2 regions of the Lysinibacillus sp. GW823-FHT02G10 genome follow, and region 2 is predicted to be linked to the other one. Evidence: predicted binding sites of a transcription regulator. Region 2 holds the regulator's gene; the other holds the start of a gene.

Region 1 (16,920 bases), on a different contig from region 2:
TGAGAAAAGAAAAACTAAATACAATGACGCCCGGTGTTAGGTTATTCATTTCATATAAAGCAAATGGCATATTTTTTTGCATAACAGAAAATAAGCCCAATAAAAGAATTGGTAAGCCTATACCAAATAATAAAGTGATTGGATCACGGACAATCTCTTTATGATTCCTTGTTGCAAACGCAGCTACCCTCACAATAACGCCTCCTCTGTTTTTTCCAAGAATACCTCTTCTAAAGAATGCTTGCCTGTTTCACTGATCAATTGTTGGATCGTGCCTAGTGCACATATTTGCCCATGATGCATAATTCCTACACGATCAGCTAAAGCCTCTATCTCCTCCAAATAATGGGAGGTCAAAATAATCGTGACATGTCCTTTTAAGTGCTTCAATATGTTCCATACATCATTCCTTGCCCGTATGTCCATCCCTAAAGTCGGTTCATCGAGGAACAATACCTTTGGGTTTGACATTAAAGCCATTGCTACACTTAAACGACGCTGGTAGCCGCCAGATAGTGTCTTAGCCTTGTCATGCTGATGTGGAGTCAGTCCGAATAAGGCCATTTTGTCATATACTTGTTGTTGTGCTTTTTCTTTTTCGTAGCCATAAATCTGACTGAATAATAATAGATTTTCATATACCGTTAAATTAGGCGCAATGGCCGTTTCTTGAGGAGAAATATTAATAACTTGTTTTACAGCCTGTGTATTTTGCACAATGCTTTTTCCATCTATTGTGGCATCCCCCTCTGTAGGTGAAAGGAGCCCACACAACATTTTGATTGTGGTTGTTTTGCCAGCACCATTTTGTCCTAAAAGAGCGAAAAGTTCACCTTGATGGATTTGTAAATTTAATTGATTAACGACTACACGCTCTTTATAAAGCTTTGTTAAATCTCTTATGTTAATCATCCTGCTCTTCACCTCGATTGGTAAGAATCGCATTAATTTTTTCTATGTCACGTTGTGAAAATCTATATTGTAAAACCCATGTCACAATATAAGTTCCAAGAAAGCTGGCTACGAGAGAAAAAATATTAGCCATCGTTTTTGGCATCCATAGTAGCGTTACAATCGGTATCCAAATCATTGCCGTTATGAAAAAGTGGACGAAATATTGCTTCAACATTCCCCAGCTAGCCATTTCAAAAATAAGTGCAGCAAGAGCAAAGGTAATGCCAATAACACCCGTTAATAGAATTTGAGTAATTATTGCACTTATTTCATCTGTAAAGTAAGCACGAAATTCTGGTACCACCCAAACATATTTTCCTTGCCCTATGCCCATTGATACAAAGAATTGCACAATTTGTCCCATTACTATACCTATCAAAAATCCACCAATAATACGTGTTAAAATGTCTTTTCGCATATTTATCACCTCAGATTCCTAATTGCTTCTTAATTTTGCTTACATAACGCCTAGAAGCGTATGTTTTCGTGCCATTCTTCAATTCAACTCCGATTGTACCTGTTCTACTAATGTCCATATGCTTGATCATGTAGCGATTGACTATTTCAGCATTTGAAATACGGAGAAACATTTGAGGATTGAGCTTTTCCTCCAGCTCATAAAGACGCAAACGTACCGTATAAACACCGTGAATGCTCTGGACACAAACCTTTTTTTGCTCTGTATAAATACGCACGATCTCCTTACTATCGATCAATTCAACGCCTTTATGGGAGAAAGCTAATAAAGTGCTTTCTGCTGTCGTAGTAATAATTTGCATAAGATGCTCAATGTCATCAGTCATTTTATCTGTGAGAATGATTACTTTGGGTTCTTTATATGTAGGGTCAATCGATATTTCCACCTTCATATGATCACTGTCCTTTCTACGCCTCACTATAAATTTTTCCATACATGTTGTAAATGGATTATCGACAACTGGTCGTTATCAAGGAATAAGTGGTAATCTCAAAGATTCTGGCGAACAATAAAAACACCCTTTAAATAGGCCTATCCAAAGGGGTTAAACGTACAATTTAGCTTACTTAGAATCTTTTTTTACTTACTAGTAGGGCTGTAAAAAAACACCCATCATATTCAGGAGCTTTTAAAATATTGGAGGTAAGCTCTAATGATTGATTAAATTTTCCCAAATCAATTGCAGTGATTGATTGTTTTGAGACACCAACTAATTTTGACAAATCCTTCTGCGATTTCTGCAATTCACAAATTTTATTTTTCAAACATCTACAAATAAATAAACCTTGCTAAAAATGTATATAGAAAAAAACGTATTTTGAATGGCTCAAAACACGTTTTTCTGTGAATTATTTACTTAGGATATTGATAATCTTCTGTTGCGCATCCACTGCCTCAGGGATCGGCATCACAACAAACACATGATTCATCTTAGGATAAACAAAGGTATTGATTGCAACGCCTTGTTCTGTTAGCTTTTCATCAAACTGTATTGCATCTGGATATAAGCTTTCGTGGGACCCAATAAAATGAGTTATCTTGCCAACTCCTTGAAAATCGCCATAAATTGGACTAATTATTGGATCCTTTAGAGCTTTATCAGCTGCCCATATTTTTGTTATGACTTCCATTCCTTCACTAGCTAACATGGGATCGTTTTCTTCATATTCCTGAATAAGTGGATTTTCTAAACTCATATCAACACATGCCGACAATAAAATAATATCTTGTGGTTGAGGCAGACCGTCTCGCTTCAACAGTTGAATTAGACCAAGTGCTATATTTCCACCTGCTGAATCTCCTATAATGGTTAATTGATTGGAGCTTTCAATAGATGCTAGAATCTCTTTATATAAGCTGAGCATCTTTGGGTACGTATCTTGATAGCTAAAATGAGGGACTTTTGGATAGATAGGCGCAATAACTTTTGCATTTAAGGCTTGTGCCATTTTATCCATGAACAACCAGTGTAAATTTAAAGGTTGATTCGTCCAAGCTCCACCATGAATATAAAGAATCACCATTTGTGATGAAGACTTTTGGTCATTTAAAATAAAAACCTGCATATCCTCGAATGTTTGCTCCTTCAAAGCGCTTAAAAGATTGACATCCTCCCCAATCACATAGGGGTGAATATTTTCTGTTCCTCTTTGCTTAATAAATTGTTGAGCATTTTCAATACTAGAAAAGCTCTTTTTATTACTTTGTGAAAACAATAATTTTTCAAATTGCACACTCTCTACAGATCGTTCTCCATTAAAAATTTCTATACTCATGTTTTTCTCTCCTTTTATTGTTCATTCTGTTTCCAAACATGTAATGATTAATAAAGTGATGTGCCAAACCACTAAAACTGAGTCTCGACGATGGTAAAATGCATCTTTTTAGCGAACTTTATTTTAATTCCATATTTTGAAGAATACTCCTTCTAAAATCTATCATCAAATAAAAAGACCTTCCTGATGTAATCCCTAAATGTAAAGAGCATTGATTGTGCTGTATATAAAAAGCTGCCATTTTGAAACAAAATGACAGCTTTGTTGTTGAAAAAAGATGATGTCAACAGCAGAAAAAGTAACTTTGCAAGGTGAGAGGTTGATTTCCGTTCCGCCAGCGTCCTTTCCAGGGGGCGTCCGATGAGCCGCTTCACTCACTTACGTTCGCTCTAGGGTCTCATCTGTGACGCTAAATCCCCTAGGAGTGACGCTGGCTCCACTCCAATCAATTATTCTGCAAAATGTCTTTACTTTTTTCATAGTAGTGGAGCGATCAAATCGCCCATTATCTATATTCTTAGAGGGTTATTTCAATGTGGAGATGTGATGCTTGACAACACCATTTCATAAAGAGTAGTGAACACCTTCAATTTACTAAAAAACTTTCTATAAAAAGGTAACACTTTGGTGGGTTGGAGTGGAAGGCTACTTGACTCCCGTGGGATAGAGAGACAGGCGAGCCACTAAACGGAGCGGTAGCGGAGGAAGCGGCTTGGCGGTCGCCCACAGGAAAGCAAGTAGCTTGCAACGGAAATCCATTTCTACCTTTCAATTGACTGTTTTATTTTTCAACACTAAGAAAGCTGCCGTTTTGAAACAAAATGACAGCTTTCGATTGGGTATCTATCCCCTCCAAACTACCGCTATATTAATGGAGGTGGATTTGATAATGGCGAGTAACTATACCTATCCCATTTTCTAACCTCTTCCACTCTATGAATGGGGCTAATCAATTTTGTCTTGCTAACATGTAGATAGTTAAGATTAATTTTCCTGAAATAATTCATCTTCTTCTTTTGATAAAATTTCTACCTCATCTTCTAAATTTGGAAATAGGGCTTGATTTGCCTTTTCATCTATTGCTTTATGTTTTTGCTTTTTATTATGTGGAGTTCCATCATTCAGAGGTAGCTATACAAAAGCGACACGTATGTATTCCTCGTTCTTTAAGCTTTCAAGGTGATGCAATTCAAGGTCATCCATCGTAATACGACGGATTTTTAGTTTTTTATCATAATCCCCTGCCCAAAACCTAATTAATTCAGCACCTTGCTCTGGTTGTATATGTTCCTTCAAATAACTTAAAAAATCTTCTAAAAATTGAGGACCCCAATTTCCCTCGATGCCGTATACAAAGGATTTTTCATTATAAAGCCCTAAGTCATAAGGTGGATTATTCCATTCAAATATATTCAAATTTTCAAAATCTGATTCATCTGCTGCATGTAAAACTCGTGCATCATCATCCATCAAATGCCACGACTGTGTTGGTGTACTCTCTGTAATTGGATATAATTTTTTTAATTCTCTTACTGTTATTTCAGCAATTCCTGTACAATCAACTGTTTGTAAAGCACTGTTCGCCACTAGGACAGAATATAACGTCATATGCTTGTCTCCTTAAGCTTTAATAAATGAAACTCAAAATATTCTAAGCAAATCAATAAACTAACCTGCTCCACATACATTATAGTGGATTTAACATAAATATCCAAAAAAATCATCTCGTTCTACAAATCTAGCTAGATGATAGGCTCTCTCTATTCCCTCAAAAAAAAAAAACAAGGAGTAGTCATGATTGTTTTAATAATTGTAAAACTGCTCATTTAAAAACAAAGGGCAAAATTTAGGAGCATGTTTAAAATAACTGATAAAAATCTGATAAATTATTGAATAACACAAAAAGATTACATATTCAAATATAAGTATGGATTAAATGTATTTATTAAAGACTTGTAAAACTCTTCTATCTAAATAGGAAAATTCATTATTTTTTTGAGAGTTATTTGAGAGTTTGTTTATTTATAATAACTTTGTTAATGAATCCTCATTATAAAAAAATATAAAACGAGGCATTATCCTATTCGGAAAGGAGAAAAAGTTATGAAAAAAAGCAAAGAATTATTGATAATGACAATTTGTATGTTATTACTTAGCTTGTTTCCTATAAGTTCTGTAGGAGCAGAAGCATCACAAATTGAAGAGCCGATAGCGCCGGAAGAATCTCAACCTGAAGAGTTGATAGTTCCGGAAAATGTTTCCTATGCGAGACATGAAAAAGTTGGTGATGATATCTTCCTTGGAGGAAAATACATTGAGATGGGGATTTCAAAAGGTGGTTCGTTTGGAACGGAAAGTGCAGCCCCAATAGATTTCCATCCTACTGGACGTCAAAATTTAGGATTTACAGTGGATTCTGATGGGTTTGATAGTGGGGAAGCAATGAACAGTGGCGATTATTTCTTACCAGGAAGCCCATACGAAGGATTTTATGTTGGTTATAAAGAAAGTGATGATAGCACAAAAGTATTTTTAAATGCAAATGCTTTAGGATCTATGGAGATTCTAATGAGCACTAATGAAGATTTATCGACAGAAGATAATTTAGTAGCAAAAACGAGTGGGGTAACGTCTGATGGTGCATTAAAAATAGAACAAACTGTTTCATTTAAAGCAAATGATAAATTTTTTAAAGCTACAGTTAAAATGACGAATATGACAGATAGAGAACTTTTAGATGTACGTTATATGCGTTCTGTAGATCCTGATATTGATGCGGATAAGAATCTTATATTTGATACTATCAATTCGGTTCCATTTAACTATCCGCATGATGCTAAATCTGTTGTATTATCGAAGGGTCCTATTACTGGAAATGCATTGATTTTGATGTCTACAGATTCAAAATCACGCGCATCCATTAATAGTTCCAATCCATTTGATCCAACTGCATTTAATGATGACGGTAAAGTAGCTGAAACAACTTATGATTCATGGATTGGTTTAACTTTTGCTGTTGGTAACATGAAACCTGGTGAAGCTAAAACAGTTGAGTATTTTTATAGTTTAGATAGCAATATTGAACAGACTTTAGAGGATGTTGAAAATAATTCAACACCAACTGTAAGCAATAATGCAACATTAAGAGACTTAACAGTTAATGCTTCAACTGTAGCAGAGTTTGAATCTGAAAGGGAAATATACAACGTAGAATTACCAGCAGGTACTACTACGGTTCCAGGTGTAATGGCAACTGTTGCAGATAAGGATAAAGCGAATGCTGTTGTGACAAATGCAACAAGTTTACCAGGCACAACAACAATTGTTGTCACAGCAGAAGATGGGTTTACAACAAAAACATATAGAATTAATTTTACGGTTAAAAATTTAACACCAACTTTAAGCAATAATGCAACATTAAGTAATCTAACTGTTAACGCCTCAACTGTAGCAGAGTTCGAATCTCAAAAAGAAATATACAATGTCGAATTACCGTCATACACTACTATGGTTCCTAAGGTAATTCCGACTGTCGCAGATAAGGATAAAGCGAGTGCAGTCGTGACGAATGCAACAAGTTTACCAGGTACAACAACAATTGTTGTCACAGCAGAAGATGGATTTACAACAAAAACATATAAAATTAATTTTACGGTTCAAAAATCAAGTAGCAATGGTGATACATGGACGCCAAATTCTATCCCTGCAACAACTAATCCAAGCTCGACAACAACGAAAATCCAAGTAGCATTAGAAATTGATGGTAACCATCCACTTGAAAAAACAACAGTGGAAATTGAACGCACTAAACATGCCAATGGTGAAATGACAGACTTCGTCAACTTCACACCATCGCAAGCATTAGAAACTGTAGAAAAAGCAAAACAAATTGGCAATAACATTGCACGTATCGTCATTCCTGATGTGAATGATGAAGTGGATAAAGTAACAGTAGAAATACCAAAGCAATCTCTACAAACATTACGTGACAATGGTTTATCACTAGAAATTTCAACAGTAAATGGTCATATTGCAATTCCACAAAGCTCAATGGAAGGCCTTGACGATAACTTCTACTTCCGTTTAGTACCAGTAAAGAAAGAAAGCGAGCGTCAAGCGATTGAAGAACGCGCTAAAGTAGAAAAAGTTGTCCGAGAGACACTACAAAGTAACGATTGGGGTGTGGTAGCTCGTCCAATGACAATAGAAACGAATATGCCAAGTCGTCCAGTACAAGTAACACTACCACTAAGAGATGTAAAGGTACCAACAGAAGCAGTAGCACGTCAAAGATTCTTAGAGCAACTAGCCGTCTTTATTGAACACTCAGATGGTGAGAAAAAAGTGGTCTTTCCTAAAGTCGTCACAATGGCAAAGGGTGAGCTTGGTCTACGCTTCACTGTAGATAAATTTAGTACGTTTACCATTATTCAATTTGAAAAGCCAGAGGTAAGCGAGCATGAAGCTTATATTAAAGGATTCCCCAACGGCACATTTGGTCCTGATAAGAATGTTACACGCGCACAAGTAGCGATCATGATGGCTCGTATTTTAGGCTATACAGAAGGACAAGCATTAAAGAAAGCACCGTTTAAAGATGTAGCCAAAAACCATAGTGCTGCAGGAGCAATTGCCTTTGTAAAAGAACAGGGCATTATGAATGGTGATAACAATGGTAACTTCCATACAAATGCCAACATCACACGTGCTGAAATGGCGGCAGTCGTAGCCAACTATAAACAGCTTTATGTTGAAGAAGGTGTGGCAATTACGTTCAAGGATACTGAAGGCCATTGGGCACAGTGGATTATTGAAGCAAACCGTACTGCAGGCCTCATCAATGGCCTTGAGAATGGAAGCTTTGCACCAAATGTTGCTTTAACACGTGCACAAGTAGTCGTAATGATGAACCGCATGTTTGAACGTGGTCCATTAAACGGTGTGACAAAACCAAGCTTCCCAGATGTCAAAGCAACACATTGGGCATTCAAGGAAATTGAAGAAGCCGCAAACTCTCACTCTTATATAAAAGATACAGTTGGAAAAGAACAGCTTTCAGAATAGAAAAAGCCAAATACAAGAGGCTGAGACAAAAAAGAAAAATGTTAGATCGCTTGTATTGGTAGTGACCCCTTAAAGTTAGAGTTTTATTTATGCAGCTAATTGGCTGGCATAAGTTCGGTATTTTACTGAACTCATGCCGGCCAATTTTTGTTTAATTCGATCATTATTATAGTAATCGATATACTTTTCTATTTTCTTCTTAAACGCTTCGTCGGAGATCAATTCTTCTCTGTAATACATTTAGCCAAAGAAGTTCTCCATGGCCGCATTGTCTGCACACGTTGCTTTACAGACATGCTTAGGAAAATCTTATTTTGCTTGAATGTTATCACCAATGATGTTGATAGTGCCACCCCTGGCTTGAATGAATTGCTGCACAAAATCATTTCATTTAGTTTATTTAATGTATCTAACAACACTTCTTTTTATTGTACTAACATTCCCCTACAACTCAACAAGAGTCGCCTAATTGAAGTAATTTGCACCTCAAAAAATTCTTCTTGTTATACAGCCAATTATAATTTTAGATGTTCTGTTTGTGTTAGACATGAAAAATACCCCTCTAGATAAAATATCTAAAGAGGTATTTCATTGCCATTATATAGATCGCAACTTTATTTCAAAGCCACAACAAATTAATTTAAAATATTAATTACAGACCGCATTTCAACTGTGCGCCACAGTTTGTACATGTATTACAGCCGCCCATTTCTTCGACTGTGCCTTTACGGCATACTGGGCATGTATTCCCAACGTCTGAGCCAATAACAGTTGTTGACTCTAACGCTTGAATCGTATCTACTAATACGACTGGACGTTTTGTATGTTCTTCAACCAATTCCTCTTCAAATGAAAGTTGATCCATATCATTTTCTTCTGCTTTTAGTGTAAGTACTTGTGAATCACGGCTACCGTCAACATAGACCGTACCACCCTTAGCGCCACCTTTATATAGTCGCTCGTACACTTTTTCAACTTGCTGTACTGTATAGCCTTTTGGTGCGTTTACAGTTTTAGAAATAGATGAATCGATCCATTTTTGAATAATACATTGCACATCCGCATGCGCTTCTGGTTTTAGCTCCATTGCTGTAACGAACCATTCTGGAAGCTCTTGCTCATTTACTTCTGGATGACGGTTCAAATATTCTTGGACAATTTCAGCTTTTACTTCAATGAATTTACCTAGACGACCAGAACGATAGTACGTGAAGGAGAAGTATGGCTCAAGACCTGTTGCTACCCCTACCATTGTTCCTGTTGACCCTGTTGGTGCCACCGTTAATAAATGTGAGTTACGGATTCCAGTCGCTAAAATTTGCTCTTTGATATGAGCAGGCATTTTTTGCATAAAGCCTGTCTCTGTAAAGGCTTTACGTAAACGAGCTGTTTCTTCGTCTGTAGCACCTACTAAGAATGGGAAGCTACCACGCTCTTTCGCAAGCTCTGTAGACGCCTCATACGCAGTTTCAGCGATTGTTTTAAAGATTTCATCGACTAACGCATTACCTGCTTCTGAACCGTATTCTTTTTCACAGTAAATCAGCAAATCGGCTAAGCCCATAACACCTAATCCGACACGACGTTCACCAAGAGCTTGTACACGGTTTTCTTCTAAGAAGTAAGGTGTCGCATCAATCACATTATCCTGCATACGAACACCAACACGAACTGTTTCACGTAGTGCTTCGTAATCAACTGATTGATTTTCTTTATTCGCAAACTGTGCTAAATTCACAGCAGCTAAGTTACACACAGAATATGGTGCAAGTGGTTGCTCACCACATGGGTTCGTCGCTACAACACTTTGACCGTATGCCTTTGCATTTGTCATGTCATTGGCGTTGTCAATGAAGAAAATACCTGGCTCTGCCGAGTATGTTGCACATACATTAATTAAATTCCATAACTCTTTTGCTTTAATTGTACGGTATGTGCGGACTTTATAGCCCATTTTCTCCCATTCACGAACATCACCAACTTCATGCCATTTCGTGTTGTAAACGCTCATTTCTTCCTTTGTATATTCTTCAACGGCTGGGAAACGAAGCTCGAAGTCAGCATCTTTTTCAACTGCTTCCATAAATTCTTTTGTTAATGTCACAGAAATGTTGGCACCTGTTAAAAACTCTGGGTTATGAACAGTGTACGTGCCGCCATCACGTAATTTATTTTCAGCCTCACGAATGATAGCTGTATCAAATCCACCTAAGCCTTCAATGTTTTTATAATTCACGATGCCTTGATACATCGCTTCTTCTTGCATAGAAAGTGGCTTGAAGTTTAATTTTTCTTTGGCTAGACGGATAATTGTTTCATCCGTTGTATTTTCGATCAGGTAACGCAGAATACGTGGATTTTGCATTTTGGAAATAATAAACTCCACAATATCTGGATGCCAATCTGCTAGCATAATCATTTGTGCGCCACGACGTGATCCACCTTGCTCCACTAGATGTGTCAATTTAGCAATGTCATCTAACCAGGAGACAGAACCAGATGATTTACCGTTTACACCACGAGCTAATGTGTTGCGTGGGCGTAATGTTGAACCATTTGTTCCAACACCTCCACCACGGCTCATAATCTCCATAACTTGCTTACGGTGATCACTGATACCTTCACGAGAGTCAGCGACAAATGGCATCACGTAACAGTTAAAGAAGGTTACATCAGTTTCAGATCCAGCTCCATAAATCACTCGTCCAGCTGGAATGAATTTCAAGGATACTAATTGCTCATAAAATTTTTCAAACCATTCTTGGCGTTTTTCTGGTGTTTTTTCAACAGCAGCAAGGCCTGTTGCGTTTCGTTTTGCAATCTGTTCATAAAATATCTCAAGAGGCTTTTCTAACACGTCAATTGAACGCGTAATCACACCCGTTTCTTGCTCTTGTGGATCGTCTAATGCGCTACGATAATCCTCTTCAATTAAAATCTCTGCTGTTTTTGTAGACATGTCCAATTTTTGAATTGTCCCTAAACCACGTGCAGGAAATTTCGGATCAGCTTTTACCGTTAATACAACAAAGTCGCCGGCTTTCAATGTTTTCTTTTCTGTGTCTTTAAACGAATAGCGATCGATCATGACAAGTCTTGATACACCTTTGTGTGTAATATGCATATCAGATGTTACGGGGTGTACCTGCGGGAATTGTTCAATATCTTTGTTTAACTGTTCAAATTGATTGTTTACTTCGGGTTGATGATTTGTGAGTACCATCGTTTAGCCTCCCTTGTTTTCTTCATTACAAAATAAATACACAATATCTTGTGTCGTTAAACACTACATATTGTGTATATGTCTTTAAAAAAGATACTATATATAGTTTTTTAATTCAACTCTTGCTTTTTTTAATAGATTCAGAACTACTTGTTATGACTAGGATTGAACGTTAAAAAATATTTTTTTCATACCATTTTTTACTTTTTAAAGTTCCACTCATCTGAAGCATATTTTTTTTCTTCTAAAGCTTGGACATATTCTAATTGCTCCTCAGAAAGTGTAAATGGTTTTAATTCAATTTGCAACGATTTTGCAAAGCCATCTCTAAAAGCTGTCACACATTGTTCAACTGTCACTGGCTCTTTTACAAGACTGTTGATGGCAACAGCCTTTTCTGGTAGCTTTCTACGCATACGATTCTTCGCTTCTTCACTGGAGAAATTAAATACGGATAATAATTTCTCTTGATCCAAATCTAATAAAATGGCGCCATGCTGTAAAATGACACCCTTTTGACGTGTTTGAGCACTTCCAGCTATTTTTTTCCCTTCTACGACAAGTTCATACCAACTTGGTGCATCAAAGCAAACAGCACTTTTTGGACTCTTCAGGTCCGCTCTTTTCTCCTCTGTATCAGGTACACTAAAATAGGCATCCATACCTAGGTTATGGAAACCTTGCAAAATTCCCTCACTTAACACACGATATGCCTCTGTCACAGATTCTGGCATATTCGGATAGCTTTCCGTCACAATGACACTATAAGTTAGCTCATGTTCATGTAGGACAGCTCGTCCACCAGTTGGTCGACGTACAAAACCTAAGCCTTGTTCACGCACAGCATCTAAATTAATATCTCTCTTAGCTTGTTGAAAATAACCAATGGATAATGTCGCAGGCTCCCACTCGTAGAAACGAATTACTGGTGGAATTAACCCCTCACTATGCCAATCAAGTAAGGCTTCATCTAGTGCCATATTAAAAGAAGGACTACATTTCCCTGAATTTAAAAAATACCAAGTTGTCATATGCTCATCTCCTACAAATATAAAATGATCCATCAGGCCCCACCTGTGGGTCAACTTTAACGAATATTATACTACAGTTCAACTTGCGAACGATTGCTTGTGTAACGAAAAAAGCGAATTCGCTACAACCTAGTTAATTTTATCAAACTCATTGGACTATCGCTAGCGCATCTTTTATAATAATAGAGAAGATAGAAAGGGGTAAGAAAATCTTGGACATACTTATCACAATCGGTGTCGTTTTAGTAGTCACAATTGCATATATCGGAATTAATGCACTACGACTCAAAAAAGCCGTAACCAACCTAACACAAGAGCAATTCATAGAAGGCTATCGTAAAGCCCAGCTGATCGATGTTCGTGAGCAAAAAGAATTTGATGCTGGTCACATTCTTGGTGCACGAAATGTGCCTTCGACAACACTACGTCAACGTTATAAAGAAATCCGCCCAGATTTACCAGTATATCTATACTGTCAAAATACAGGCCGTAGCTCACGTGCTGCACTATTTCTTAAAAAACGTGGGTACAACCAAATTTACCAACTTCAAGGTGGTTTCAAAACTTGGACAGGTAAAATAAAAGCAAAAAAATATTAATGCTCTCATCAAAAAAAGTCGTCTCAAAGTACTATGAGACGGCTTCTTTTTTAAAAAATTCAGAGTTTCTACTATATTATATCTATTTCAAATGATGCTGTACGAGCTTCATGTCATTAAAATAAAAAAGTAAAGCAACAAAACGCATTATAGTCCCCTTATTTGATACAAAATCTACTTTGAACGAGTTCGCTACTTGAGTCGGATCCTCATAAAAATGAGCGCTTTGATGTCTTTTTGGAGCGGTTTTCACTTATGTTTGAGCACTTCGAAAGCTACGTTGAGCAATCTTCCAATAAACCACCTCATATTTAAAAACTCCTTCACGAAACACTTTGTATGACCAAAAATACTATTTTTCGTTAGAGATATGCCAGTTACGAACCCTATTCTTCTATTTTTCTGAAAATAGTTAAAATTTATTGTTGAATAATTTTAGAAGCACTGTTAGGATGTATAATATCTTACAATAATAATTGATTATCAAGTTAATAAGCTATGAATGCTATGGATCAAACTATAGCAGGAGCAGTTCTGGAGAGAGCGCACATTGCGTCGCCGAAGGGTTCACTATCTCAGGCAAAAGGACAGAGGAGTAATACAGCTTTTATAAGCGATGCTACACCATTTCATGTAGACATCTGCGAATAAATGGTATTTGTTATTCTGACGTTTTTCCGAGACTAGTGTCACAACTAGTCTCTTTTTATTTTTCCAGTCATAGTTTTTTATGCATCTTTGAGGGGGATTAACGTGGAACAGCAACAATTAAAACGAGATTTAAAAAATCGCCATGTACAGCTTATTGCCATTGGTGGAACAATTGGGACTGGTTTATTTTTAGGCTCTGGAAAAGCTATTGCCTTAGCAGGGCCTTCGATCATCCTAGCCTACTTAATTGTAGGGACAGCGCTATTTTTTGTGATGCGTGCCTTAGGTGAATTGTTACTATCCAATGCAGGCTACACTTCATTTACGGATTTCGCATCCGAATACATAGGGCCTTGGGCAGGTTATATCACAGGTTGGACATACTGGTTCTGTTGGATTATGACGGCGATGGCAGACATTATTGCGGTGGGGGTTTATACACAATATTGGTTTGATATCCCACAATGGGTGCCAGCCATTGGTTGCCTCGTATTGTTATTACTACTAAATCTATTAACTGTTAAGCTTTTTGGTGAGCTAGAATTTTGGTTCGCTATTATTAAAGTTATTACAATTGTAGCACTTATTATTATTGGTCTTATTATGCTAGTAACTGGCTTCCAAACTAGCTCAGGAACAGTATCAGTTGAAAACCTGTGGGCACATGGAGGCATGTTCCCAAATGGAATATACGGCTTTTTAATGGCCTTCCAAATGGTTGTCTTTGCATTTGTTGGTGTGGAATTAGTGGGGGTTTCAGCAGCTGAAACAGCAGATCCTCAAAAAAATATTCCTTCTGCCATTAATAAAATTCCATTTCGCATTTTACTTTTCTATGTAGGGGCATTATTTGTCATTTTATGTATTAACCCATGGTATGAGATGTCTGCTTCAAGCAGCCCCTTTGTCCAAGTGTTTACATTAGCAGGTATACCGATTGCTGCTGGTATTATAAATTTTGTTGTGCTTACTTCAGCGGCTTCAGCAGGTAACAGTGGGTTATTCTCCACAAGTCGGATGCTCTATAATCTTGGTAACAATAAACAGGCATCTCCAGCATTCGCCAAACTCAACAAAAACAGTGTACCAAGTAATGCACTCGTTATTTCTACTATTGTTGTATCAGCTGGTGCTCTGTTAAGTAAGTTGATGCCAGAGAACGCCTTTAGTGTTGTGACGACGATTAGTGCAATTTGTTTTATATGGGTGTGGAGCATTATCATCATTTCGCACATTATCTACAAACGAAAAAAACGTGCTTTACATGAAGCTTCAATCTTCAAAGCACCACTGACACCTTTTATCAACTACGTTGTGCTTGCGTTTTTCGCCTTTTTATTAATAGTGATGTTTATTTCTGAGGCTACGCGTACAGCACTGCTGTTAACACCAATTTGGTTTATCGTTTTATTTATTATTTATAAAATGAAAAAAAGATGACTTCAGACTAAGCGCTGAAATCATCTTCACTTATTAAAAAATAGTCATATCCCATTCTGTTGCTAGCTGTTTCAGCAACTGTACACCTGCAACACTGTTTCCTATTGAATCAATCGCTGGGCCGTAAATTCCGATACCACAGCCAGTAGGAAACGGCGAGTGTAGGCCTGCATGTCCTGGAACAGCCGCAAGAATCGCACCTGATACACCACTTTTGGCAGGGAGACCAATAAATGCTGCAAACTTCCCTGAGGCATTGTACATACCACACGTTACCATCAAAGCCTTCGCTAATTTTGCCACTTGTTTTGGGAATAGCTGTTTCTTTAACAGTGGGTGATAGCCATCATTCGCAATAACTAGGCCAATCATGGCTAAATCTGATACATTGACTTCAATTGCACATTGCTTCAAATAAACCTCAAGCGCCGCCTCTACTGGACAATCTAAAAACCCTGAATCCATTAAGTAGTAGGCCAATGCTCGATTACGATTAGCCGTTTGCCACTCTGACTGGAATACTTCTTCATTGATACTCAATTGCTTGCCTATGATTTGTTCTAAAAATTGTAGAATCTTTGTGACCTTCTCTTGTGGAGAATGACCAGCCAACATGGAGGATACCGTAATAGCCCCAGCATTAATCATCGGGTTAAAGGGTTTACCTGGCTGATGACTTTCTAAGCGAATAATTGAGTTAAAGGTATCTCCTGTTGGTTCAACATCTACTCTTTCTAAAACATATGGTAAGCCTCGATCCATACAGGCTAAAATAAAGGTAATAACCTTGGAAACGCTTTGAAGGGTAAATAGTTCTTCGGTATCTCCCGCTTTGATTTCGTGGCCTTCAGTCCCAACAATCGCCACAGCTAATTGATTAGGATCTTTTTTGGCTAAAGCAGGGATATAATTAGCACATTGCCCTTCTTTGGTAGCTGCACGATACTGTGATACCCACTGTGCTAGAAGATGATGCTGATGATTGGGTTGTGTTGACATGTCGCGTTCTCCTTTCAAAATGAGGCAAAAACAGAGCCTTCATAGTTCTCCTATGAAGACTCTATCCTGTTAGCGCTTAGGTGGCTGTGTTCCCTCTGGAATTAAAGATTGATATGTTTCACCATCTAGACGTTCTTGCCATTCCTTTTTCGCTTTTTCAATGTATAGAGGATTATCCAGCAACGCTAAGGCTGTACAAGCCATAATTTTAGCAGCCTGTAGCATTCCTTTATGCGCTATTGGGGTCACTCCCTGAGACACTACCTGCCATGTATGTAATGGTGTCCCTAATGCCATGCATACAGTTGTACACTGTACGGTTGGTACGTTCCAGCTAACATCTCCAACATCTGTAGAGCCACCCATAATAAATTCAGGTAGCATGCCTGGAACATGATCAGCAATCACTTTTCCTTGTAATAGCTTGGCATCTTCTTTACGTAAGCCTACTAATGAAGCTGCTTGTACTTCTGGTGTAAACGTATTGAAAATAGCCTGCGCATACTGTTCATCCTCTATTGTATAGTCTGGCATACCAATTTCAAGTATTTGTTGATACATCACATCATAAAGTGTTTTATTTGTAATAAGATTCGAAGCAGCACCTTCAAACTCGATGTCCACTGACGTCCCTGTCATCATTGTGGCACCCTTTGCAATGTTCTCAACGCGTTGATAAATTTCCTGTACTTGCTGCTTTTTAGGT
Region 2 (16,920 bases):
CAAAGAAAAGGGTGCACATGCGGTCATTTATAATAATGAAAATATAGAAAGTACAGAAGAACAATTAAAAAAAATCCTGCATTATTGGGATGTTATTTCATGAGTTCTTTTATAATGCGTAGCAAGCCGACCTTGCTACGCATTTTTTTATGGGGAAACGCCATAATAAAGAATAATTTTTCAGAAAATAAGAACTTTTATATTCTCAATATATAATGTTCATCTTTTTTGAAATTGTGTTATACTAATCACCATAAAGTATATAATTAATTAATCTGAGTATGTACTCACAGGAGGATATTATAAATGACAGTATCAATTGCTATTAATGGTTTCGGGCGTATCGGACGTATGGTTTTCCGCCAGGCTATCGTACAACAAGATTTAAACATCGTTGCAATTAACGCTAGCTATCCTGCAGAAACGTTAGCACATTTGATTAAGTATGACACAAATCACGGAACATTTGAAGGTACGGTAGAACCAGCAGGCGATGCTTTAGTTGTAAATGGTAAACGAGTTCAAATTATTAGTGAACGTGATCCTTTAAAATTACCTTGGTCTACAATGGGTGTAGATATCGTTATTGAAGCTACAGGAAAATTTAATGAGCGTGATAAAGCAGCGATGCACTTAGCAGCTGGCGCGAAAAAAGTAATTTTAACAGCACCAGGTAAAAACGAGGATGTCACAATTGTTTTAGGTGTAAATGATGACAAATTGGATATTGCGAAACATGATGTTATTTCAAATGCTTCTTGTACAACAAACTGCTTAGCGCCAGTAGCAAAAGTATTGAATGACACGTTTGGTATTGAGAATGGTTTAATGACAACAGTTCATGCTTATACAAATGACCAAAAGAACTTAGACAATCCGCATAAAGATCTACGTCGTGCACGTGGATGCGCCCAATCCATTATCCCAACATCTACAGGTGCAGCGAAAGCATTAAAATTAGTGTTACCTGAATTAGAAGGTAAAATTCATGGTATGGCACTTCGTGTTCCAACACCAAACGTATCTTTAGTTGACCTTGTAGTAGATTTAAATACAGATGTAACAGTTGATGCAGTTAATGCAGCATTTGTAAAAGCGGCAACAGAAGGTCCAATGAAGGGTATCCTTAATTTCTCTGTTGAGCCATTAGTATCTTCTGATTACAATACAACAACTTATTCTTCAACAGTTGATGGACTTTCTACAATGGTGTTAGGCAACCGCAAAGTAAAAGTACTTGCTTGGTATGATAACGAGTGGGGCTACTCTGCACGCGTTGTTGACCTTGTGAAAAAAGTGGCAAATGCTTTAGAAACGGTAAACGCGTAATAATTTCTATAGATAGCACATTGAAATCGAAAAGGTTTCAATGTGCTCTTTTTTTACAGAAACTTTTCTTGTACTTCAGGTGCTTTAGATTTATCATGAGCCCACAAACGTGAATGCACTTTTCTTACATGTAGGAAATTTGTTATAATAGATATATTAAATTGTTGTAAACCAGGAGAGTAATTATATGAGATGTCCATCTTGCCAATTTAACGGAACGCGTGTTGTGGATTCGAGGCCAGTAGATGATAATAAAGAAATTCGTAGACGTCGTGAATGTGAGTCATGTGGCTTCCGTTTTACAACGTTTGAAAAAATTGAAGAGACACCATTAGTCGTTGTGAAAAAGGAAGGTTCACGAGAAGAGTTTAGCCGTGAGAAGGTACTTCGTGGGCTTATTCGTGCTTGTGAAAAACGCCCAGTGGCACTTGATGTGCTGGAGGAACTTGTTCTGTCCATTGAAAAAGATCTTCGTCGTATTGGAAATTCGGAAGTACGCTCAGAAGATGTTGGCGAAATGGTCATGGACCGCCTAGCCAAAATTGATGAGGTTGCCTATGTGCGTTTTGCGTCGGTCTACCGTCAGTTTAAAGATATCAATGTCTTTATTGAAGAAATAAAGGACATTATTCAACGTCAAACGGAGAAGAAATCATAGCAAACAGAGAGGATGAATGACGTTGATTCATTTATATAAGGAATTGCAGCCTGGCGATCCTTTCGACATTCGTCTACCTCATGCATTTTCTACACAAGAGCGTCAATTAGTTACATTATTTTATCAACCATTAACAGGATCAGAGCCAGTTAGCCTCTATTTAACATTATGGGCAGAAGCAGAGCAAATGCCAAAGCAGCAAATGACACATTATTATTTAATGAATGTGCTAGGGCTACCAATTGGTAAAGTGTTTGAGGCTCGTATTGCTTTAGAAGCTATTGGTTTGCTGCGTACATGGAAAAAAGAAAATGCTGGTGAGCGTAGTTTTTTATATGAGCTACAGCGCCCATTAGATGCAGATAGCTTTATGAAAGACCCGCTGCTGTCGATGTTTTTGTTTAGTAAAATTGGAGAGCAGGCTTATCGCAACTTACGTCAGCGCTTTATGTCACCTGTAAAGGACTCGGCGTTTAAGGATGTATCTCGTGCTTTTATTGATGTCTATAAGCCTGTTCATGCCAATATCCCATCAGATTTACAAGTGGATACGAGTCATAAGGATAAACAACAAAAAGTATATCCTTTTTATTTGGAGCAATTCGATTTTGATTTATTGCAAGCTGGTTTGTCTGAGCAATTGGTACCTTCCAATTTGTTGACATTTGAAGTGCGTGAAGCTATAGCCAAGTTGGCATTTTTATATCATTTAACAGCCCTTGATATGCAAAAAGTAGTCATACTTGCTTTAGATGATGATTTAGGAATTTCTCAGGAACGTTTACGAAAGGCTGCTGCTGATTTTTATAAATTAACCGTATCCAAGGAGCCGCCAAAACTTGCCCGTGTCACCGATCCTCTACCAGTAGCAGAAGCGGGACAAAAAACCAAGGATCAGGAACTTCAACACTATTTAGAAACAACGGCACCTGTCCAAGTTTTAAGAGATATAAATAATGGTAAAGAACCATTACAAACCTCAGTCCAACTTGCAGAAAATTTAATCGTTCAACATGGCATGCCAATTGGAGTGGTTAATGCATTGTTAGAATACGTTATGCTAACAACAGATATGAAGCTCCCTAAAAAATATGTGGAAACGATTGCTGATCATTGGGTACGAAAAAATGTCCAGACCGCTAAGGAAGCAATGGAACTTGCACGTCAAGAGCATGATAAATATACAGCTTGGAAAAACAAGCCGCAAACGTCCAATAAAACGAGTCAACAGACTAAAGGACGTTCAAGATATCAACGTGAAGAAAAAGTGCCTGAATGGTTCTATAAACGAAATGACAATCAAGAGGAATCTACCTCTAGTACTATAGATTTTGAAAAAGAGCGACAAAAAATATTAGAGATGCTAGGAAAAAGCGAATAGTAAAGAAGGTGAGCAGTAATCGAACCTATAAATGGACCACTAAAGCGAGCAATTAATGTACCCTCGTTCCAAGAACGCTATGAAGCCATGCGACGTGAAATTTTAGAGCACCCGCATGTGCAGGAATTTTTAGCGCAGCATGCAGATGAATTAAACTATGACAATGTTGAGCGAAATTTACCTAAACTGCATGAGTTTATTAGTCAATCTACTGAGTGCTGTGGGTGTGATAATACCGAACATTGTACAAACTATTTAAAAGGATTCATCCCGACATTAAGGGTTGTTCGGAATTCTATTGAAATGGACTATGTGCGCTGTGAGCAAAAGATTAGGGAAGAAGAACGCCGAGATGTTGCGAATATGATTGCAAGTATGCATATGCCAAAAGATGTGCTACAAGCAACAATTCATGATTTAAGTATTGATGATGAATCACGTGTGGCGATTGCACAAAAAGCAGCTCAATTTGTTAAAATAACAAAAGAAACTGGTCAATTACCTGCAAAAGGTTTTTACCTATATGGTAAATTTGGTGTAGGGAAATCCTTTGTACTTGGTGCATTGGCCAATGAATTAGCATCTATTAAAATCCGCTCTGTGGTAGTTTTCGTTCCAGAATTTTTACGAGAAATGAAAAATGCCATTGGCGATAATACATTGAATGAGAAAATAGATTATATTAAAAAGGCTCCTGTCTTAATGCTAGATGATTTAGGTGCGGAGACAATGACTGCCTGGACACGTGATGAAATATTGGGGACTATTTTCCATTATCGGATGGCAGAGCAATTGCCAACTTTTATTACGTCTAATTTTAACTATGAAGAATTAGAGCATCACTTAGCTCAGTCACAAAAAGGTGATATTGAGGTTGTTAAAGCGGGACGAATTATGGAGCGAATTAAAGCCCTAACAGTGCCGATCGAAATGCGAGGCAAAAATCGTCGGATGTAACATTGATAGTTGCATTTTTCGACAATCGAGCGTATACTGACTCATATACTTAATATCAATATGCATTGATGAGGACATGAATTTTGTGTATCAGCTTTTAGAGAGGGAAGTCATCGGCTGAAAACTTCCTAGTATGGGCACATTATTTACTACCTACTGAGCAGCGAAAGGGATAATCTTTCGCCGGTCCCTAGCCCGTTAGCTAGCCTTGAGCTTCGTCTGACTTTATGTAAGTCGGAAGGAAGAAGGGTGGAACCACGAGCATACGCTTCGTCCCTTTTGTGAGGGATGGAGCTTTTTTTATTTTTCTTAGATTTCATTGAAATAGTGGTGGATCCGCTCATATAGGGAGATAAGTCGCTCGCGAAAGTGGTAAATTCGCTCATAGAGAGTAAGAAACCGCTCAGAAACATGAAGATGCCGCTCCGATTGAACAGAGAAATGCTTAAAAAAGCAATGACTCCGCTCAAACCAAGCCGTAGAGTCACACAAACATTGCTCCAGCCAATCATCAAGCATTATGTATTTATCAAAAACAAAGGAGTGCAAAGGATATGTCAGAAATGATTAAATTAACTTTCCCAGATGGCGCTGTAAAGGAATTTGCAAAAGGCACATCAACTGATGACGTAGCATTATCTATTAGCCCTGGCTTACGGAAAAAAGCGTATGCAGGTAAAATTAATGGTGTGTTAGTAGATTTAAAAACACCAATTGAAGAGGATTCAACAATTGCAATCATTACACAAGATGATGAGGCAGCACTTGAAATTTTACGTCACTCAACTGCCCATTTAACAGCGCAAGCTATTAAACGTCTATTCCCAGATGTAAAGCTTGGTATTGGTCCAGTAATTGAAGGTGGTTTCTACTATGATATCGACTCACCAACACCAATCACTGCTGAAGATCTACCAGCCATTGAAAAAGAAATGAAGAAAATTATTGCTGAAAACCTTGAGGTAGAACGCAAAAATGTAAGCCGTGCAGAAGCACAAGCCCTTTATGAAGAAATTGGCGATGAGTATAAATTAGAATTACTTGAAGCCATTCCTGCAGATGAGCAAGTATCTATTTATTATCAAGGCGAGTTTTTTGATCTTTGCCGTGGTATCCACGTACCATCTACGGGTAAACTTCGTGAATTCAAGCTTTTATCATTAGCGGGTGCTTACTGGAGAGGGAACTCTGATAACAAAATGTTACAACGTATTTATGGTACAGCGTTCTTCAAAAAAGAGGAATTAAAACACCACCTTCAAATGCTAGAAGAAGCAAAAGAACGTGATCACCGTAAAATCGGAAAAGAATTAGAACTGTTTACAACTTCCCAAAAGGTTGGCCAAGGTTTACCACTTTGGTTACCAAATGGTGCAACAATTCGTCGTGTTATTGAACGTTATATTGTCGATAAAGAATTATCACTTGGCTATAAGCACGTTTATACACCAGTATTAGGTTCTAAAGAGCTTTATCAAACTTCTGGTCACTGGGATCATTATCAAGATTCAATTTTCCCACCAATGGAAATGGATAATGAAACATTAATTATGCGTCCAATGAACTGTCCTCACCATATGATGGTGTACAAAAACAGCATGCATTCATATCGTAACCTACCATTGCGTATTGCAGAGCTTGGCACAATGCACCGTTACGAAATGTCAGGGGCTGTTTCAGGCTTACAACGTGTTCGTGGGATGACATTAAATGATGCCCATATTTTTGTTCGCCCAGATCAAATTAAAGCGGAATTCCAAAAAGTAGTACAGTTAATTTTAGAGGTTTATAAAGATTTCGATCTTAATGATTACTCATTCCGTTTATCTTATCGCGACCCAGCAGATACTGAGAAATACTTCGATGATGATGCAATGTGGGAAAAAGCACAAAGTATGCTAAAAGAAGCAATGGATGAACTTGGCTTAGACTACTTTGAAGCGGAAGGTGAGGCTGCATTCTATGGTCCTAAACTTGACGTTCAAGTAAAAACAGCGATTGGTAAAGAAGAGACTTTATCTACAGTTCAATTAGACTTCTTATTACCAGAACGCTTCGACCTAACTTATGTTGGGGAAGATGGTAAGCCTCATCGTCCAGTTGTTATCCACCGTGGTGTTGTATCAACAATGGAACGTTTTGTTGCCTTCTTAATTGAAGAATACAAAGGAGCATTCCCAACTTGGTTAGCACCAGTACAAGTTGAAGTTATTCCAGTATCGAATGAAGCTCACTTCGACTATGCAAAGCAAATTGAAGAGCAACTTACAGCGGCTGGTTTACGTGTCGAAATGGATGATCGTGAAGAGAAATTAGGCTATAAAATCCGTGAAGCACAAATGAAAAAGATTCCTTATATGCTTGTTATCGGGGATAAAGAGGTAGAGGCAAATGGCGTAAATGTGCGACGTTATGGCTCGAAAGATTCCGAAACAATTAGCTTTGAGGATTTCCTAGCAGCTATTAAAGCAGAAATTACAAAATAAGCTTCAACGAGAAACCCTTGCTTGCCAAAGTGAGGGTTTCTGTATAAAATAAATCTTGCATTTGTATAGAATAGCTTCATTTTGGTTATGTTAGCACTGATAAGAAAATAAATATTTGACAGCTTATCATATACATGCTAATATAATTAAGGTTAATGAATACAAAGTTTGTGGTTGAAGTAGAGGCTGCCCGCTTCTCACCTGATACAACGCTTTAAAGGCTGTGAACAGGTATGACACGTTGAATTGTTTTGCGTAGACTTGCGCATGCACATATAGCGGGCGGACATCTTCAAAAATGTCCGTCCTTTTTTTATGGACATGACGAGAGGATGTACCGTTCAACCGGGCAAGGCTTTGCCCAAACCATGTATTCGCGACAACTACTTGGAGGTGGATTACTATTAGCAAAGACATGTATGTAAACGAAGGCATTCGCGCACGTGAACTTCGATTAATCGATCACAATGGTGACCAGCTTGGTGTAAAGACACGTAATGAAGCGCTAGAAATCGCCGCTCGTGTAAACTTGGATCTTGTCCTTGTGGCCCCTCAAGCCAAGCCGCCAGTCGCTCGTATCATGGACTATGGTAAATTTAAGTTTGAACAGCAAAAGAAAGACCGTGAAATTCGTAAAAATCAAAAGGTCATCGTAATGAAAGAGGTTCGTTTGAGCCCAACAATCGATGAGCATGATTTCCAAACGAAGTTACGTAATGCGATTAAATTCCTTGAAAAAGGCGATAAAGTAAAATGTAGCCTACGTTTCAAAGGTCGTGCGATCACACACAAAGAGATTGGTCAACGTGTGTTAGATCGTTTTGCTGAAGCTTGTGCTGAAGTATCAACGGTAGAACAAAAACCGAAGATGGAAGGCCGAAGCATGTTCTTAGTTCTTCAACCAAAGAACGAGAAATAATATTAGACGAACAGTTTAGGAGGAATTCGACATGCCAAAAATGAAAACTCACCGTGGAGCTGCGAAACGTTTCAAAAAAACGGGTTCAGGTAAATTAAAATACGACCGTGCTTATGGAAGCCACTTATTCGCAAACAAATCTACGAAACAAAAACGTCACCTACGTAAAGCGAACATCGTATCATCTGGTGACTTCAAACGCATCAAATCTTTACTTGTTTACATGAAATAATTGACTACAAAAAAATACTAACATTCATTTTTTAATGAAAAGCAGGAGGTAATTCATATGCCACGCGTAAAAGGCGGAACAGTGACGCGCAAACGTCGTAAAAAAGTATTGAAATTAGCTAAAGGTTACTATGGTTCAAAACATACATTATACAAAGTTGCTAACCAAGCAGTAATGAAATCAGGTCAATATGCATACCGTGACCGTCGTCAGAAAAAACGTGATTTCCGTAAATTATGGATCACTCGTATCAACGCAGCTGCTCGTATGAACGGTCTTTCTTATAGCCGTTTAATGCACGGTTTAAAAGTTGCTGGTATTGAAGTTAACCGTAAAATGTTAGCTGACCTTGCAGTAACTGATGCTGCAGCATTCACTCAATTAGCAGACGCTGCTAAAAAAGCAGTAGCTAAATAATAGCTGACAACATTCACTATTATTTCTGCACCGAAAGCTAAGCGACAGGTGTAAAATATCATAAGTGCAATAAAAAGACTGATGGGTTTTTCCATCAGTCTTTTTTGTGTTAGATTAATAGTATCACGGTTTTAAAGGAGTAAGAAATGGGACAAGCATTATTAGCTTATATGAGCATTGTATCAATTGTATTGCTCATTTTAATGGGGATGGATAAATCACGCGCAAAGAATCATGAATGGCGTATAGCAGAGCGTACATTATTTACACTAGCCATAGCAGGAGGGGCAGCTGGGGGTGTATTGGGTATGTATTTATTCCGCCACAAAACACGTCATAATCGTTTTGCATTTGGTTTTCCCCTACTAGCAGCCATACAAATTTTTATCATTGTGCAGCTCTGGACATAAATGAGAATAATTAAAACACATCCTCATGATGGGGATGTGTTTCGCATAAGCTGTTCAATGGGCTGCTTCCAATTGATTTTGGCGCTTGGATAGTTCAATAATATTTCTTGCTGCAAATATTCAAAGTCGCTTTTGCTGAAGCCTTGTAATGTTGCAGCATCGCGCGCACCAACGAAAATGGTTACAACCTCAAATGCATCCTCTGTTGTGCCTAGGTATTTTTCACCTTCAAAAAGAGCACCCTTATAGGAAATAAAGAAATTTTTTCGGACATTTTTAACGTCATCATAGAAATAATACTGGCCTTTTTCATAGGCTTCATCAAGTTTGCGTTTAGGATCAGTTATATAACGAATCGCTTTGTAAAATACATAGATAATAAGCGCTATTACAGCAAGTCGAATTAGTAACGGCAACATGTTTAAATTTCCCCCTTGAAGAAAGGTTATTCTTTCCTATACGGTTAGAAGGGTCAAATAGTTTCACTTTTTATAAAAAATTTTTTAGAAATTTAGGAGAAAAAAATGAATTTACAACAATTGTTTACCATGCAAAAAGAGCTTGATGATTTTATCGAGCAAACACAAAATATTCAGCAAGATGTGTTTCAGGAAAAGGGCTTAGCCTTACTAGTGGAACTAGCTGAGCTTGCTAATGAAACACGTTGCTTTAAATTTTGGAGCACAAAGGGACCATCGGCACGTGAAGTCATTTTAGAAGAATATGTAGATTCGATTCATTTTATCTTATCTCTTGGCTTATTAAAGGGCTATACATCGATTGACATGTGGCCTTTCGTAGAAGAAAACAAAGATTTAACAGCTACTTTTTTAGAAACACAAAGTGTTATTTTAGCATTTATTCATCAACCTACAGAGGAGCGTTATTTAGCTATTTGGCAATACTATGGATTAATAGCGTATAATCTCGGTTTTACATTTGAGGATGTAGTTGGTGCTTATCTTGAAAAAAATCAAGAAAATTATCATCGGCAGCGTTCAGGTTATTAAATTAAGAAATACACCAATTTTCAGACGATTAAGCTAGGAATATTTCGGTAAACGAAGTATAATAAAATAGATACAAGAAGTAGGAGGCAAAAGGATGACACAACTAGATCCAACATTACAAATGTTTAAAGATTTAACAGATGCGAATGGTATCGCAGGTAATGAACGTGCACCGCGTGAGGTCATGAAAAAATACATTGCACCATATGCAGATACTGTAGAAACAGATAACTTAGGTAGTGTCATTGCTAAAAAAGTTGGCGATGAAAACGGTCCTAAAATTGTTGTAGCAGGACATTTAGATGAAGTAGGCTTCATGGTTACACAAATTGATGACAAAGGCTTTATCAAATTCCAAACAGTGGGTGGCTGGTGGAGCCAAGTTATGCTTGCACAGCGTGTAACGATTACTACACGTAAGGGCGATGAAGTGATTGGGGTTATTGGTTCAAAGCCACCTCATATTTTACCTGCGGATGTACGTAATAAGGTAGTAGACATTAAAGATATGTTTATTGATATTGGTGCAGCTTCTAAAGATGAAGTACTTGAGTGGGGCGTACGTCCTGGCGATATGGTAACACCGTACTTTGAATTTAATGTAATGAAAAATGATAAGTATCTATTAGCTAAAGCTTGGGATAACCGTATCGGCTGTGCAATCGCGATTGATGTTATGAAATCGTTACAAAATGAAAAGCACCCTAATATTCTTTATTCTGTAGGGAATGTACAAGAAGAAGTTGGACTTCGCGGTGCAAAAACTGCTACACATAAAATCCAACCAGATATTGGATTTGCAGTGGACGTAGGTGTAGCAGGAGATACTCCTGGAGTTACAGCAAAAGAATCAACGAGTAAGATGGGTGCAGGCCCTCAAATCGTTGTGTATGATGCATCTATGGTTTCACATCGTGGCTTACGTGAATTCGTATTAGATGTAGCAGATGAGCACAATATTCCATATCAATTTGAAGCGATGGCTGGCGGTGGTACAGATGCTGGCTCCATCCACGTAACAGCAAATGGTGTACCAGCACTATCAATCGGTATTGCAACACGCTATATTCATTCACATGCAGGTATCCTACATCGTGATGATTATGATAATGCCGTTAAATTAATGGTAGAAGTCATTAAAAAATTAGACCGTGATGCAGTCAATAAAATTACTTTTGACTGATACTGCTAAATAGATATAGCATGATTTTGCCTTCTAACAAAATGTTAGGAGGCTTTTTTACTCATTCCAAGACAATTAGACTTGCTAATATGAATAGTAATTATAAACACAAGTCCCATTCTTATTAGTGAGTAAGACTCTTATAGAAATCAAAATATAGAGAAGTATTAATTTGTAGGTTAATGGAAAATATCTGCAAGTAAATTGATAGTTGCTGTGCTGAGCAACAGCCCATGTTAAGTTAGCTTATGACAAGAATCATTGCTAGCTTCTAGAAGCGTTTAACAAGCATAGAACTATTAAGAATGAGTAAAGGTTGACAGGTTTCAAGCTATGTATAGGAGCTACAAGTAGTTCTTGTGAAGAATAGGGTATTCCCGTTTATACCATTCAAGAAACACCCCATTTTCGCTATAAAGAATTTTGCAAAAGCTGTAGAATATTTTTCCCCATTTCAAGAGGGTTTGTTGCTAGTATAGAGGATCGATAATTGGATAGAATCACGACACCTGTTTGCTGTTTTTTATTAAATCCTAGATAACTAGAGAAGCCTTTCGTTGATCCGTTATGCCAAATAATATCGTCTTCAAGTACCCATCCTAATCCGATGCTTACATCTTTTGAAATAGTATGAGTAGCTTGATGTGTTAATAGATAGCCTGAATTTTGATTGCCAATGTGTATTTTTAAAAATTTTAATAAATCATCAACAGTGGATCGTAGAGCGCCAGCTGCCATAAATTCATTCATTTCAAGTGGGGGCTTGTTATGTCCCCGAACAGAATATCCCTTCAATACGGTATTTTCTTTAGAGGGGGGGATAGAAATAAAGGTATTCGTTAAATTTAAAGGTTCTACGATTCTACGAGTAATGGCTGTTTCAAAGTCAGTGTGAAGTTCATTTGCTAATAAATATCCTAAAAGGCCCATTCCTACATTAGAATATCTAAACTTAACTTTAGGCTCCTGGGTATGGGTTTTAAAATACTGTATTGCCTCATTCAATGAGTAGGGACAAAAGGGGTCACGAGGCGTTTGGCTATCAAAAAGATTATAGATGTTCTTCAGAACACCAATTCCCGGTAGACCAGATGTGTGATTTGACAAATGCCTCAAAGTTACAGGGTGATTATCGGGAATTTCAGAAAAGTATTTGGCGATAGAATCTTCTATCTTCACGATTCCTTCTTGAATCATTTCCCCAAACATGGATGTTGTTAAAACTTTAGAGATTGACCCAATTTCATAGACATAGGGTTTTTTATCATATGTGACATTTGAGCCGTTGAATATAAAAGCAGCATCTAGATTACGACAAATAACACCAATGGATAGGATTACATTCGGACGAGTCTTTACGTAAGGATAAGCAATTTTAAAAATATCCTTTTTTAAATCATTTAAATCCACAAATATTCCTCCTTTTCAATCTCTAATTTTTTTGATCGCTAGAGACGATAGCATGGAGTTTCGTGTATATTTCTTTTAATTGCAGTAAATCCTCTTTAGAGAGCTGTGAATAGTATTTATTGATAATGGCTAGTTCAATTTCTTCCTGTTTTTGAAAATAATCAAAGCCCCGCGTATCTAACTCGATGATGATCTCTCTACGGTCCTTTTGATTTATGGTTCTTTTTATAAAGCTCTCCTGTTCTAATCTTCCTACTAATTGACTTACAGCACTAGCAGATGTCCCCATCAACTTTGCTAATTCGAAGGTTTGCAAAGGGCCATGTGTTTGAAGAAGACTTAAAAATAGTGCCTGCTTTGTAGTTAATGTTTCATCTAATAGGGTGGAGAATTCTTCTGTTAGCATCACATTTGTTTCATATTCTACTTGGTTCAGCTCTTTGACCAGCTGTATCAGCTCTTTTTCCATTTTTTCACCGCCTCAATAGTTAATGCATATTAATTATAAATATATATAAACTATAATGCAATTATTTAAGAATATGAATGTTTAGTAAAAAAAGAAAACATGTATAAATATTCGATTTGACGAATTTTTGACACATTTAATAACAAATGAATAATAATTAAGATTAATTATAAAAATTCAGTTGATTTTATATTTATGCATGTTATACTAATTTCAACAGCAACGATATAAGGAGCGAAGGCTATGAAATTACTCGAAGAAGTACAGTTAAAGTTAGTGTCTAGTTTAAAGGGAAAAGATTTACTAACTTTGCTAGACTATACAAGTCAAGAGGTCCAGGATCTTATTGAATTAGCAACACAGCTTAAGATGATTACAAAAGAGGGGAAATGTCCAAGATTACTAGAAGGTAAAACGCTTGGCATGATTTTCGAAAAACATTCAACTCGTACACGTATTTCATTTGAAGTTGGTATGAATCAATTAGGTGGGAAAAGCATGTTTATGCATGCGCGTGATTTGCAAATTGGTCGTGGTGAATCAATTTACGATACAGCGCATGTATTATCTGGCTATTTAGATGGCATTATGATTCGCGCCAACTCTCACAAAATGGTAAAAGAGCTTGCAGAGCATGCAGCAATCCCTGTCATCAATGGATTAACGGATATTTATCATCCTTGCCAGGCATTAGCTGATTTAGAGACGATTGCAGAAAATAAAGGCATGTTAAAAGGACTTAAAATTGCCTATGTAGGTGATGGCAACAATGTAGCACACTCACTCGTAGTAGCTTCAGCACACGTTGGCATGAATGTAGCTGTTGCGACACCTGTAGGGTATGAATGTGATGGGGAAGTCATCGCTAAAGCACAGGCCATTGCGGCAGCAAATGGCAGTACGATTATGATCACGAATGATCCTGTTGAAGCAGTATTAAATGCAGATGTCGTCTATGCTGATGTTTGGACATCTATGGGTCAAGAGGAAGAAACAGCAAAACGTTTACAAGATTTTGCTGGCTATCAAATTAATGATGAGCTAGTAGCCTATGCAAAACCAAATTATATGTTCTTACATTGCTTACCAGCACATCGTGAGGAAGAGGTTGCGACTTCAGTTATTGACGGACCTAATTCTTACATCTTTGAGCAAGCCGAAAATAGATTGCATGCTCAAAAAGCTGTATTAGCATCGATTTTAGCTTAAATTGAGACATATGCTTTCTCGAGTTGAGAAGTACGATAGATAGAGTTTACATGGACAACAGAGGGTGTTCATGTGAATAACATAAAAGTGGTAGGCAGACAGAGGGATGTTCACCACGTGCGATGTTTGTTGTCAAGATGGATGGCTACATCGCTACATAGTAAAGTAACCTGGGAGACGCTAGGTTACTTTTTTTCTTTGTCAAAAATATAAAACATGGTTTTCTTATAAGTTATAGAGAATATAAGGAATTATTTATATAATAGGTTAAATAAGTAATGAAGGAGTGAACTCCTCGTGAATATAGACCATATCGAGGCATTTTTATATGTTGTCCATTACAAAAGTATCCATAAAGCAGCCAATGCATTATTTCTTTCACAGCCGACTGTAACTGCACGTATTAAGTCATTAGAACGAGAGCTAGGTGTTGAGTTATTTTACCGAGATGGAAGGAGTGTGAGCGTATCAGAGAAAGGGAAAGATTTTTTACCATTTGCCACGCAAATTGTGCAAACATTTCAGCAAGGAAAGAAGCAATTAGAAGAAACGCAGGAGACCGATGAGGTATGTATTGGTGCAAACGGTGTAACAGCCCAGTATTTTTTAGCCTATGCATTGCCTAAATGGAAAGAGCAATTTCCTTATTTGCGTTTTCAATTATTTACAGGTTCCACAACAAACATTTTAGAAAAGCTACAAAGCCACCAAATTCATCTAGGGTTTATTCAATATGTACATGGGGATGACATAGAGAACGAGCTTTTATTGAACAATACAGTGAAACTTGTCAAACACCGTGATCACCCATTACAACTAAATGAACTTATTCAAGCAAAAGAATTAGCTCAACAGAAAATGGTGTTTTTTGAATGTGGCGCGTTTGATTGGAATTATGTGCATAAAATGTTCGAGGTAGAGGGAGTAGCAGCCAATATTGAGGTACGAACAGATCATTTAGAAGTTGCCAAAGAGTTTATTCGGACAAAAGACTATCTAAGCTTTTTACCACATCTATGCATTAAAAAGGAACTGGAAAGCGGTGAATTTGTGGAGATAGACGTTAAGCATTTGCTGGATATGAATCAACATATATTTTTAACCTATAAAGAGAAAGAGACGTTGCCATCAGCCTTTTGGCAGACAATTTGTGAAACAGCTAAATATTTTGAAAGCATAGGAGACACGTATTGATAAAAAATTTTATCACCACATAAAATTTTTTCTATTACTGTACCTATTGCATATCGTCTAAAGGAACGGTAATATCATTCTCAATCCAACAAAACATACTTAACCACTATGTTTAGTAAAATAAAGATTGAGGAGGAATTGACATGGCTAGACAGGATAAAATTCGATTTGGAGCAATTATTCATGGGGTAGGAGGAAATATTTCTGGTTGGCGTCATCCAAAGGTGGCGAGCAATCAAAGTGTAAGCTTACCTTTCTATATTCAGCAGGCTCAGAAAGCAGAGCAGGGAAAATTTGATGTAGCATTTATTGCGGATGGTTTATTTATTAACGAAAAATCCATCCCTCATTTTTTAAATCGATTTGAACCTATTACAATCTTATCGGCTTTAGCAGTAGCGACGAAAAACATTGGGTTAGTTGGAACAGTCTCAACTTCCTATAGCGAACCATTTACAGTAGCACGCCAATTCGCTTCATTAGATCATATTAGTGCTGGGCGTGCTGGATGGAATGTTGTAACGACACCATTAGAAAGTACTGCTTTGAACTATAACAAAACAATCGACCAACATCCTAGCCATGCAGAACGCTATCTCATTGCGGAAGAATACTTAGAGGTTGTCCAAGGCTTATGGGACTCGTGGGATGATGATGCGTTTATTGCAGATGTCAACAAAGATCAATTTTTTGATCCAGAAAAATTACACACATTACATCATAAAGGGCGATATTTTTCAGTCCAAGGACCACTCAATATTGGTCGAACAAAGCAAGGCCAGCCCGTTATTTTCCAGGCTGGGTCGTCTGATGCAGGCATTCGATTAGCTGCAAAAGATGCAGATGCCATTTTCACACATGGGGCATCTATTGAAGAGGCACAGAAATTTTACTCGAGAGTAAAAAAAGAGGTGGCAACATTTGGACGAAATCCCGAAGAAGTAAAGATTTTTCCAGGTATATCACCAATTATTGGCGATACGGTGGAGGAAGCAGAGGCGAAATATCAAGAAATTGTTGAGTTAGTTTCCATAGACCGTGCTCTTGCTTATCTTGGACGTTACTTTGACCATCATGATTTTACCCAATACGATGTGGATGCACCGTTTCCTGATCTAGGGGATATTGGAGCCAATAGCTTTAGAAGCACAACCGATTATATTAAACGTTATGCTAAGCAGGAGGGTCTGACATTACGTCAAGTCGCTTTACGCGAGGCGACACCAAAAACAGCCTTTTTTGGGACAGCTGAGCAAGTAGCAGATCTTGTACAAGAATGGTTTGAAAAGGAAGCAGCAGATGGTTTTATTATTGGCGTGACAGTACCTGGTGCTCTTGAAGATTTTGTTGATAAAGTAGTGCCAATTTTACAAGCAAGAGGGCTATATCGTAAAGATTATGAGGCAGATACTTTGCGTGGGAATTTAGGTTTACCATTCAAGGAAAGTCGCTATGTTAAACAGTCTGTCTAAAAACCTAGTAAGTTTATTTGAATAAAAGAAATTAGGAGGGGTTATATGAGTTATACATTAGGCATATTAGATCAAAGCCCTATTATTGAAGGAGCAAGCAATGAACAAACATTACAAAAAACGGTGGCTTTAGCACAACGAGCTGAGCAGTTAGGCTATTCACGTTTTTGGGTATCGGAGCATC

Evidence for each region. Region 2 encodes NrdR, which represses ribonucleotide reductase genes. Its sites were predicted from a motif close to AACACNATATATNGTGTT; they were not measured.
Region 1: the regulator NrdR is predicted to act here: its motif matches at 11,554-11,571, upstream of AC1RFD_RS09530 (vitamin B12-dependent ribonucleotide reductase).

What each region holds. Positions count from the first base shown of each region.
Region 1 covers NZ_JBXAJI010000001.1:1,821,238-1,838,157, forward strand. Annotated here, with positions in the region: gene AC1RFD_RS09490 (ABC transporter permease) at 1-193, opposite strand, end outside; gene AC1RFD_RS09495 (ABC transporter ATP-binding protein) at 190-912, opposite strand; gene AC1RFD_RS09500 (DUF3021 domain-containing protein) at 905-1,372, opposite strand; gene AC1RFD_RS09505 (LytTR family DNA-binding domain-containing protein) at 1,383-1,823, opposite strand; gene AC1RFD_RS09510 (alpha/beta hydrolase fold domain-containing protein) at 2,281-3,207, opposite strand; gene AC1RFD_RS09515 (hypothetical protein) at 4,339-4,815, opposite strand; gene AC1RFD_RS09520 (S-layer homology domain-containing protein) at 5,311-8,271, shown strand; gene AC1RFD_RS09525 (IS3 family transposase) at 8,359-8,511, opposite strand; gene AC1RFD_RS09530 (vitamin B12-dependent ribonucleotide reductase) at 8,924-11,494, opposite strand; gene AC1RFD_RS09535 (lipoate--protein ligase family protein) at 11,695-12,525, opposite strand; gene AC1RFD_RS09540 (rhodanese-like domain-containing protein) at 12,738-13,124, shown strand; glycine riboswitch at 13,649-13,725, shown strand; gene AC1RFD_RS09545 (amino acid permease) at 13,878-15,215, shown strand; gene AC1RFD_RS09550 (glutaminase) at 15,249-16,214, opposite strand; gene AC1RFD_RS09555 (M20 family metallopeptidase) at 16,284-16,920, opposite strand, start outside.
Region 2 covers NZ_JBXAJI010000002.1:310,265-327,184, reverse strand. Annotated here, with positions in the region: gene coaE (dephospho-CoA kinase) at 1-103, shown strand, start outside; gene AC1RFD_RS11530 (glyceraldehyde-3-phosphate dehydrogenase) at 307-1,329, shown strand; gene nrdR (transcriptional regulator NrdR) at 1,517-1,987, shown strand; gene AC1RFD_RS11520 (replication initiation and membrane attachment family protein) at 2,004-3,368, shown strand; gene dnaI (primosomal protein DnaI) at 3,396-4,325, shown strand; gene thrS (threonine--tRNA ligase) at 4,880-6,811, shown strand; gene infC (translation initiation factor IF-3) at 7,227-7,730, shown strand; gene rpmI (50S ribosomal protein L35) at 7,762-7,962, shown strand; gene rplT (50S ribosomal protein L20) at 8,020-8,379, shown strand; gene AC1RFD_RS11490 (DUF1294 domain-containing protein) at 8,526-8,789, shown strand; gene AC1RFD_RS11485 (hypothetical protein) at 8,813-9,208, opposite strand; gene AC1RFD_RS11480 (dUTP diphosphatase) at 9,314-9,799, shown strand; gene AC1RFD_RS11475 (M42 family metallopeptidase) at 9,894-10,982, shown strand; gene AC1RFD_RS11470 (serine hydrolase domain-containing protein) at 11,394-12,392, opposite strand; gene AC1RFD_RS11465 (MarR family winged helix-turn-helix transcriptional regulator) at 12,415-12,861, opposite strand; gene argF (ornithine carbamoyltransferase) at 13,105-14,070, shown strand; gene AC1RFD_RS11455 (LysR family transcriptional regulator) at 14,368-15,264, shown strand; gene AC1RFD_RS11450 (LLM class flavin-dependent oxidoreductase) at 15,408-16,736, shown strand; gene AC1RFD_RS11445 (LLM class flavin-dependent oxidoreductase) at 16,782-16,920, shown strand, end outside.